One region of the Brachybacterium sacelli genome, then DNA from elsewhere that is predicted to be linked to it. Evidence: predicted binding sites of a transcription regulator. Region 1 holds the regulator's gene; the other holds the start of a gene.
What was found. Region 1 encodes HrcA, which represses chaperone genes, less so after heat shock. Its sites were predicted from a motif close to TTNGCACTCGNNNNNNNCGAGTGCNAA; they were not measured.

Region 1 (5,101 bases):
TGTGAGGACCGACGGCAGCGGAGCGCCCCCGGAGATCACGCGGATCTCCGGGGGCGCTCCGTTCACGGCCTGCAGGCCGCTGAGGTCACTTCACCAGGCGCAGGTTCGCCGGATAGTTCCACCATTCGCCCTGGTAGGCCTTGACGGCGCCGATGATGGCGAAGATCGCCTGCACCAGCGTCGGCAGGAACATGAGTCCGAACAGGAAGGCCCCGATGCCGAAGGTGACGATGGTGATGACCGTGAACACCGCGCCCATCGCGAGCGAGATGATCAGCGCGGCCAGGGTGCCGTTGAGCGCCTCCGCCGCGTTGTAGCGCACGAAGCGGTGACGGCCCTTGAACAGCACGAACAGCACGATCTGAGCGATGAGCCCGCCCACGAACGGGATGATGAACTGCAGCAGCGCGGCCAGGTGCACCACGAGCGCCCAGGTCTTCGCGTCGGAGTCCTTCATCCCCTGGCCGGACAGCGAGCCCTCGTAGATGCCCTTGAAGCCGGCCGGGGGAGTGTTGAGGTCGACAGGGCCGGGGGCGGCGTACGCGTCCTGGCTGCCGCCGTAGGGGCCCTGGTGTCCGGGCTGGCCGGGATAGCCCGAGGCGCTCTGCTGGCCGGGGGCGGCGCCGTAGGGGTCCGGGCCGGCCGACGGGGATCCGTCGGTGTGGCCCCCGGCCTCGGGAGCGCTGCCGTCCTGCGGGGCGGGCGGATCGTAGGCGTAGGGGTCGTGGGGGTGCAGCGCCGGGTCAGAGGTCGGGCTGGCCTGGTCCTGCTCGGCCTCGCCCTGCTGACCGGAGACGTCCTGGGGTGCGGCGGTCCAGCCCGGGGACTGCTGCTCGGGCGCGGAGTCGCCGGGCTCGGAGCCGTACGGATCGTGCGGATGCGGAGTCTGGCTCATGGTTCCTTCTTCGAGAGGGCCGACCGGAGGGCCGGCGTCTGGCTGATGGCTCCAGCCTAGCCAGCTCGATCCCCGGCGTCGCCGTGGCGGACCGCCATGTCGGGCGGGGGATTTCCCCCAGACGCTCGGAACGCGGTGATGCGCTACGACGCCTTGACGCTGCTCTGAACAGCATCTATGGTCACCGTCTGAACAATTCCGGCGAAGATCGTGTGAACCCCCCCGCGGGCTTCGGTGAGGGGACGCAGTGATCATGGACGGACGAGCAACTCGCCGCGCGGCCCTCGTCCTGGGGGCCGCCGCTGTGCTCGGTACCAGCGGCTGCGGGTCCGACGCCCCACGATCCTCACGGATGCGCTTCGCGCGGCTCTCCGGGAACGTGGGCATCACCAGCGGCGATGCCGCGACCGCCAACCTGATCGTTGTCGCCCCGACGCGCGATCCCGTCTGGTCGGGGATCCACGAGCTGGTGGTGGTCAATGACGCGCCGGAGGGCGGCGATCGCGGGGGACGCCGCGGAGATCATCCCCGGAACGGACAAGGGTGGGCTGCGCGCCGGAACCCTAGCCGTGAGCATCCCGAGCGATGTGAACGACTTCGACCTCAGGACGGTGCGTGTCGTGGTCGACGAGGGTGGGGAGGCAGTACCCCATGACGTCGGCGACTGGCGGATGCACCGGCCGGAGTCCCGACCGACCTTCGAGAGCTCGGGTGAGTATCCAGCGAGCCTCCCCGGGGGCGGGGAGGTCGTCCTCGGTCTCCGGAGCGCCTCGGGGACCGAGGCTCAGGTGACGGGGGTCGACACGGGCACTGCGGGGTTGGCCGCGCGCGACGTCCGCGCCGACTTCGCGGAGGGCGGAGAGGGCACGGTGACCTTCACCCTCGAAGTCGATGACTCCTACGATCTCTTCGCGTTCAGTCCCACACTGACCGTGGACGAGGGAGGGGCGAGGCGCGAGGAATACCTCGATCCCGTCCTCGTGGGTTACCTCGACCTCACCGAGGAGGACGTTCAGCGGATCGCCTCGAGATGACCTCCGCTGCCTTCCCGACGGAGGTCAGGACGGGTCGACCGTCACGAAGTCGATGAGCTCCTCGATGCGCCCGGACAGCGAGGGCTCGACGTCCGCGTAGGAGCGGACGGTGGACAGGATCCGCTGCCAGCCGATGCCCACATCGGCCTTGTCCGCATGGGGCCAGCCCAGTGCCGCCAGCGAGCCGACCTTGATGTCGGTGCCCTTGGGGATGTGCGGCCAGGCCGTCAGTCCGACGCGGGCCGGCCGCACGGCCTGCCACACGTCGACGTAGGGGTGCCCCAGCACCGTGACATTGCCACGGGCGCCGGGCAGCTTCATGACCTCGGCGGCGATGCGCGACTCCTTGGACCCGGGGACCAGGTGGTCGACCAGGATGCCGAGGCGCCGCCCGGCCGACGGGGCGAAGTCCTGGACCCGTTCGACGAGGTTGTCGGCGCCTTCGAGCTGCTCGACCACGATGCCCTCGAGGCGCAGGTCGTGACCCCACACCTTCTGGACCAGCTCGGCGTCGTGGGTGCCCTCGACCCAGATCCGGGAGGCGCGGGCGGTACGCGCCCTCGCCCCCTCGACGTAGACCGAGCCGCTCGCGGAGCGCTTGCGGACCGGGGCCTGCGCACGCGGCGCCGGGCGGGTGAGCAGGACGGGCTTCCCGTCGATCATGAAGCCCGGGCCGAGCGGGAAGGTGCGGCGCTTGCCGCGCCCGTCGTCGAGCTCGACGACCAGCTCGCCGGCGATCTTCTCCACGCGGGTGATCGCGCCGGTGAAGCCGGTCGAGGCCTCCTCGACGACAAGGTCCCGCTGGGCGGGCACCTCGCGGGCCGCGGGGCGGCGGCGATGATGGGTGGGCGGACCGGCGGACAGCACGTCGCGGCCGTACCGGTCGGGGAAGCGATCGGAGGGTGCAGGCACGCGCGACACCTTACCCGCGTGGCGAACACCTCCCCGCGAGCATCGCCGGAGGCGCGTAGGATTGGCACTCGGCACGTGCGGGTGCCAGCCGTCGCGATCGCGACGCTGGTCACGCCCGTCGGCCCCCGGACGACAGGTACGCACGGAACGCAGGAGGTGAGGGACACGGACGCCCGGAAGCTGCAGATCCTCGGTGCGATCGTCGAGGACTACGTCTCCACCCGTGAGCCCGTCGGCTCCAAGTCCCTGCTCGACCGCCATGAGCTGGGGGTCTCCGCCGCCACCGTGCGCAACGACATGTCGTCGCTCGAGGAGGAGGGGCTGATCCATCAGCCGCACACCTCGGCCGGTCGCATCCCCACCGACAAGGGCTATCGCGCCTTCGTCGACCACGTGGCGACCGTCAAGCCGCTCTCGGCCCCCGAGCGCCGCGCCATCGGCACCCTGCTGGAGGACTCCGGTGACGTCGAGGAGCTCCTCGGCCGCACCGTGCGCCTGATGGCCCAGCTCACCCAGCAGGTCGCGATGGTGCAGTACCCGGCCCGACGCCAGGCCCGGATCCGCCACGTCGAGCTGGTCAAGGTCGCCGACTCCCTGCTCCTGGTGGTGTTGATCACGGAAGCCGGGCGGGTCGACCAGCGCACCGTCCCGGTGTTCGCCGCTCAGCCGGCCGAGTACTACGTCGACCTGCGCGACCAGCTCAACCGGGCCATCTCCGGGCGGGAGGTCACCGACCTCACGGCGCCGGTGAACGATCTGCTCGAGACCATCCCGCCGGCGGACCGTGCCGCGGTTCAGGAGGTGGCCGACGCCCTCGTCTCCCTGGCGGCCACGCGGGCGGAGGACCGGATCATGCTGGCCGGGACCGCCAACATCGCCCGCTCCGCCGAGGACTTCGCACGGAACGTGGAGCCCCTGCTGGACGTGCTCGAGGAGCAGCTGGTGCTGATGCGCCTGTTCACCGAGATGCACGCCTCACCAGGCTCCGTCGAGGTGCGGATCGGCTCGGAGCTGCACGACCGGGCGCTGCACCAGGCCGCGCTCGTGGGCGCCGGATACGGTGCGGGCTCGCACCTGGCGATCCTCGGCCCCAGCCGCATGGACTATGCCGCCGGCATCTCGACCGTCCAGGCCATCGCCCGCTACGTGTCCCGCTACCTCGAATGACCTCCCGGCGCGTGCCCAGCCGCGTCCACCCGCCAGCCCTCGCCACCCCGTGCCCGATGCCGCCCGCCGCGGCCCGGCCACTCCGACTCCCCGGTAAGGAACCCTCACCGTGAACGACGACTACTACGAGCTCCTCGGCGTCTCCCGCGACGCCTCCACCGAGGAGATCAAGAAGGCGTACCGGAAGCTCGCCCGGACGCTGCACCCGGACGTGAACCCCGATCCGGAGGCCGCGGAGAAGTTCAAGAAGGTCTCCCAGGCCTACGAGACCCTCGCGAACGCCGACAAGCGCCGCCAGTACGACATGGGCGGCGGCCCGGGCATGGGCGGAGGCGGTTTCGGCGGCTTCGGCGGCGGTGCCGGCTTCGACGTCAACGACATCTTCGACATGTTCGCCGGGGCGGCGGGCATGCGCGGTGGCCGGGGCCAGGGTCCGGTGCCCCGCCAGCGCCGCGGGGGCGACGTGCTGCGCCGGGTCAAGATCGACCTGCGTGACGTCGTCTTCGGCACCGAGCAGGAGGTCACCTTCCGCACGGCCGTGAGCTGCGAGCGCTGCGACGGCTCCTGCTGCGAGCCCGGCACCAGCCCCACCCGCTGCAGCGCGTGCAACGGCTCGGGCCACGTCCAGCGCGTCGCCCAGTCCCTGCTGGGACAGATGGTGACCATGGCCCCGTGCCCCACCTGCGAGGGCCACGGCGACGTCATCGAGAACCCCTGCACCAGCTGCTCCGGCCACGGCCGCACCCCCTCGGAGCGCAGCGTCACCGTGAAGATCCCCTCCGGCGTCGAGAACGGCACCCGCATCCAGCTGCGGGGGGAGGGCGAGGTCGGCGAGGCCGGCGGTCCCTCCGGTGACCTGTTCGTCGAGCTCGCCGTCACCGATCACGAGGTGTTCGAGCGCGACGGCGAGGACCTCGTGATCACCATGGCGGTGCCGATGACCTCCGCCGCGCTCGGTGCGACGATCCCGCTGGAGACCTTCGACGGCACCCAGGAGATCGACGTGAAGCCCGGTTCACAGCCCGGGGACGAGGTCAGCCTGAAGGGTCTCGGCGTGACCCCGCTGCGGCGTGAGCGCCGCGGTGACATCCGT
Region 2 (5,101 bases), on a different contig from region 1:
TTCCGAGCCCGTGGCGGCGGCCGCGGCGGCCAGCCCCGCATTCTCCGCGGCCTCGTCGTCGGTCCGCTCGAGCGGGACCAGCTCGTCACCACGCAGCGCGAGGACGAGGTCCTCCAGGGCGAGGAAGGCGATCATCACCCCGGCGACCGGCAGCGCGAGGTACATGTGGCCGACGGTGAAGGGGAACCCGGGGATCTCCTGCCCCCACGCCATCGACATGCCACGCACACCGCCCCACACCATCACCAACAGCGAGAAGCCCAGCGTGCCGATCTGCACCAGCACGATCAGCACCTGGCGCAGCGTGCCGGGCGCACGGGAGGCCAGCAGCTCGACCGCGATGTGGCCGCGCTCGCCGAACACGAGCGTCGCGGAGAACAGTCCGAGCCAGACGAACATGTACTGCGCCGTGACGGTGGTCCACGCGCTCGGAGCGCCCAGGACCTGACGGGTGAACACCTGCCACACGACGACCAGCACCAGCACCGAGAACAGCACGATGCACAGCAGCTTGAGCAGGGACAGCAGCCCCCGACGCCATCGCATCATCATCGCCCGCTCCCTTCGTCGCCGACGGCGCGGATCGCGTCGTACAGCGCGATGTCCCGTGGATCCTCGAGGATCGAGACGCCGGTCTCCTCGATGATCGGCGCGAAGACCTCGGGATCGGGCCGCGAGATCGCGACCCCCTGCTCCGTCATCTGCTGGACCGCCTCGTCGGTCTCCCGCTTCCAGATCTCCACGAACTCGCTCTGGGTCTCGTTCCAGGCATCCTTCAGCAGCCGGGCGTCCTGCTCGCTCATCTCCTCGAGGAGATCGGTGCTCGCCAGGAGGAAGTCGAAGCCGACGAGATGGTTGGTCATCGTGAAGTGCTTGGCGACCTCGTAATGGCGCTGGGTCACGTACGAGATCTCGTTGTTCTCCGCGCCGTCGAGGACCCCGGCCTGCAGCGCGGTGTAGACCTCGCTGTACGCCAGCGGCGTGGGGACGCCGCCGAGGTTCTCGATCAGACGGAGGAAGACCTCGGACTCCTGGACCCGGATCTTCAGACCCGCGAGGTCCTCGGGGGAAGCGATCGGGCCCTGGGCCGTGTACAGATGGCGGCTGCCCTGGGTGTATCCCCCGAGAACGGTCAGCCGCATCTGCGGTTCCAGCGAGGCGAACAGCTCGCCGACGATGGAGTCGTCGAGCATGACGCGATTCTGGTGGTCGATGTCGTCGAAGACACCGGGGAGATTCATCGGCAGGAAGCGCGCGGAGGAGTTCTCGATCTGGGTGCCCGAGATGACGGCCAGGTCGATCGCTCCGTCCGAGACCAGCTGGACGGTCTCCTGCTGGTCGCCGAGGGAGTTGTTCGCGTACACGCGTGCGCCGTAGCGGCCGTCGGTGGCCTCCGCGAGGCGCTCGCCGAAGGAGACCAGCGAGCCGTAGCTGGGGTGGGACTCGGTCTGGCCGAGTGAGATCGACAGCACGCGGTCGACTCCGGTGACGGCACCTTCCGTCGAGGCGCATCCACCGAGCACGGCGGCGGCGATGCCGGCGGCGGGGAGCGCAGTGAGCAGATCACGCCTGCCGATGCCCCTCCTCGCGGCCGCGCGGGGGCCGACGGCGGGATCGAGGACCCCTGGTCGACGGGACCGAGACGTTCGCACTGCATTCCTCCTCGAATGGAATGTTCCCGCGGGTTCTCCTGCACGAGGAGGCGCCACCGTGAGGGCTGTCCTCGCGAGACCGACCGGAGCGGGTCGTGGAACCTCCTGTCCGCAGGAGGTCCCGGGGCCGCACGGAGCGTCCAGGACGGGTCCGGGGCACCGTCCGCGCTGGTGGCAGCAGTGCCTGTCCGCATCTCCGTCGCGGCCTCGAACAGAGTGTCAGGCGACCCGCGACCCGCTTCACCCCTTGCCACCTGTTGCCGCTGGGCCGGCCAGACACCGCCCTCGCGCACAGCGAAGAGCCCCGATCCTCCGGAGAGGATCGGGGCCCTGAGCGCTCCGGGAGGAGCAGCAGGTGATCAGCAGATCACATCATGCCGCCCATACCTCCCATGCCGCCCATGCCGCCCATGTCGTCGCCGCCACCCGCGGGGGCCGGCTCCGGCTTGTCGGCCACGACGGCCTCGGTGGTCAGGAACAGGCCCGCGATGGACGCCGCGTTCTGCAGCGCGGAGCGGGTGACCTTGACCGGATCGATGATGCCGGCGGCGAGGAGATCCTCGTAGGCACCGGTGGCCGCGTTCAGGCCCTCGCCCACGGGCAGGGACTTGACCTTCTCGGCCACGACGCCGCCCTCGAGACCGGCGTTGACCGCGATCTGCTTGAGCGGGGCCTCGACGGCGACCTTGACGATGCTCGCACCGGTGGCCTCGTCCTCCGAGAGCGCGAGCGTGTCGAAGGTGTCCTTGCCGGCCTGCAGCAGCGCGACGCCGCCACCGGCGACGACGCCCTCGTCCACGGCGGCCTTGGCGTTGCGCACGGCATCCTCGATGCGGTGCTTGCGCTCCTTGAGCTCGACCTCGGTGGCGGCACCGGCCTTGATGACGGCCACGCCGCCGGCCAGCTTCGCCAGACGCTCCTGGAGCTTCTCGCGGTCGTAGTCCGAGTCCGAGTTCTCGATCTCGGCACGGATCTGGGAGACGCGGCCGGCGATGCGGTCGGCGTCGCCGGTGCCCTCGACGATGGTGGTCTCGTCCTTGGTCACGACGATCTTGCGCGCCTGGCCGAGCTGCTCGAGACCGGCGGTCTCGAGCTTGAGGCCGACCTCCTCGGAGATGACCTGGCCGCCGGTGAGGATCGCCATGTCCTCGAGCATCGCCTTGCGGCGGTCGCCGAAGCCGGGGGCCTTGACGGCCACGGACTTGAAGGAGCCCTTGAGCTTGTTGACGACGAGCACCGCGAGGGCCTCGCCCTCGACGTCCTCGGCGAGGATCGCGAGCGGCTTGCCGGCCTGGATGACCTTCTCCAGCAGCGGCAGCAGGTCCTTGACCGAGGAGACCTTGGAGGACAGCAGGAGGATGTAGGGATCCTCGAGCACGGTCTCCTGGCGCTCGGCGTCGGTGACGAAGTACGGCGAGATGTAGCCCTTGTCGAAGCGCATGCCCTCGGTGAGCTCCAGCTCGAGGCCCATGGTGTTGGACTCCTCGACCGTGATCACGCCTTCCTTGCCGACCTTGTCGAGCGCCTCGGCGATGAGCTCGCCGATGGCCGGGTCGGCCGCGGAGATTCCCGCGGTGTGCGCGATCTGCTCCTTGGTCTCGATCTCCTTGGCCTGCTTCAGCAGGGTCTCGGAGACCGCGGCGACGGCCTGGTCGATGCCGCGCTTGAGCGCGATCGGGTTGGCGCCCGCGACGACGTTGCGCAGGCCCTCCTTGACCAGGGCCTGGGCGAGGACGGTGGCGGTGGTGGTGCCGTCGCCCGCGATGTCGTCCGTCTTCTTGGCGACCTCCTTGACGAGCTCGGCGCCGATCTTCTCGTAGGGATCGTCGAGTTCGATCTCCTTGGCGATCGACACGCCGTCGTTCGTGATGGTGGGGGCGCCCCAGGACTTCTCGAGCACGACGTTGCGGCCCTTGGGGCCGAGGGTGACCTTGACGGCGTCGGCGAGCTGGTTCATACCCCGCTCGAGGCCGCGCCGGGCCTCCTCGTCGTAAGAGATGAGCTTGGCCATTGTGGAATCTCTCCCGTGTGGTGTGGTGTCCACCCGACCCTGTGCCCGCGACGGACGGTACCCCGCGCCGTGTTCATGTCCCACGGCGCCGGATCCCTCACGGGGCCGGAATGTTCGTGGCCGGCCGACGGTTCTCCGCCGACCGATCAGGCTCACGACGCCCGAGTGCGGCCTCGCCGTACGGCGCTGTCACTCTCGATCATCGAGTGCCAGATCATCATAAGCACTCGGGGCGGGAGAGTGCTAACTCCTCTCGCCACGGATCACGGGTTCCGCTGTGGGCCGACGACGCAGAACGCGCGCCGTCCGTCCCGGGAGGGAGGCCGGCGCGCGTCCGCGGCTGCGTGGGGCGGGGCGGATCAGCCCTCTCCGCCGCCGTCCCCCTCGCCGCCGCCGTCGCCGCCCTCGTCGGGCATCTCGACGGCCACGAAGGTGATCCGGGCGTCGTACTCGTCGCTCTGGCGCGCCTCCCCGGCGCCGACCTCGTCCGCCAGGGCCTGCGCGCTCTCCTGGTCGGCCTCGTCGCGGAAGAACACGACCGGCTCCTGCTGGACGTTGTCCGACGTGTTGAGGCTGACGTCCTCCCAGTCCGCGCCCTCGAGGTTCTCCTGCCAGGCGCCCGCCATGCCGTTGATGCCGCCCGCGTTGACCACGAGGATCGGGATCGACTTGTCGGCCTCGGGCGGCGCCTCGCTGGTCTCCTCCTCCGCAGGCGCGGAGCTGCTCTCCGAGGCGGCCGGGGTCGTCGGGTCCTCGGCGCGCTCGTCACCGCCGCCGCCCATGCCCCCGATGAGGAAGAGCAGCACGATCAGCATCACCAGCGCAGCGCCGATGATGACGATGTAGAGCAGGTTCTGACGCCAGAACGGTTCTTCGGCACGGTGGGCGCCATGGAAGGACACGGCGTCGGCCTCGTCGTCGAAACGGTCCGGCGGGTACGGATACTGGGAATCAGCCACGACCCCATTAAACCTGCTCCACCGGGTGCGGCGGCGGAGCACACGCCCCGGAGGTGGCGTCCGTCAGGCGACGCGGCCGGAGCCGTCGGCCGCATCGGGGCCGTGATCCGAGGTGCGTCGGCCCCGAAGGCGATTGACCACCGCGGGGGCCGCGCGCAGCGCCGCAGGATCGTCGAGCAGGGCATTGAGCCGCACGTAGTAGGCCACCTTGGAGATCCCGATCTCCTCGCGGATCGCGCGCTCCTTGGCCCCGACGTAGCGGAAGGTTCGCGACTCGAGCCCGAGGATCTGCCGGTCACGATCCGTGAGGGCCCCCTGCGGTCCCGGCAGTGACGTATCGGACATCATCGCGGGGGTGTCATCGGCTCCCGCGTCGGGCCCGGAGACGTCCTGCGTCGGGTCCGCGAGCTCCCGCGCGGTCCCGTCCGTCTCCGCGGAGCGCGCAGCGCCATCGGGGTGGCCGGCGGGACGAGAGGGCA

Region 2: a site for HrcA is predicted at 3,884-3,910, ahead of groL (chaperonin GroEL). Genes of this name have one in related genera too.

Annotation. Positions count from the first base shown of each region.
Region 1 covers NZ_JAGIOD010000002.1:1,417,626-1,422,726, forward strand. The annotation lists gene JOF43_RS20830 (iron chaperone) at 1-5, shown strand, start outside; gene JOF43_RS20835 (DUF4870 domain-containing protein) at 86-895, opposite strand; gene JOF43_RS20840 (hypothetical protein) at 1,375-1,929, shown strand; gene JOF43_RS20845 (DUF3097 domain-containing protein) at 1,954-2,850, opposite strand; gene hrcA (heat-inducible transcriptional repressor HrcA) at 2,998-4,008, shown strand; gene dnaJ (molecular chaperone DnaJ) at 4,118-5,101, shown strand, end outside.
Region 2 covers NZ_JAGIOD010000001.1:2,009,156-2,014,256, reverse strand. The annotation lists gene JOF43_RS09000 (TRAP transporter small permease) at 1-552, opposite strand, end outside; gene JOF43_RS08995 (TRAP transporter substrate-binding protein) at 549-1,652, opposite strand; gene groL (chaperonin GroEL) at 2,020-3,663, opposite strand; gene JOF43_RS22965 (LytR C-terminal domain-containing protein) at 4,023-4,622, opposite strand; gene JOF43_RS08980 (DUF3263 domain-containing protein) at 4,686-5,101, opposite strand, start outside.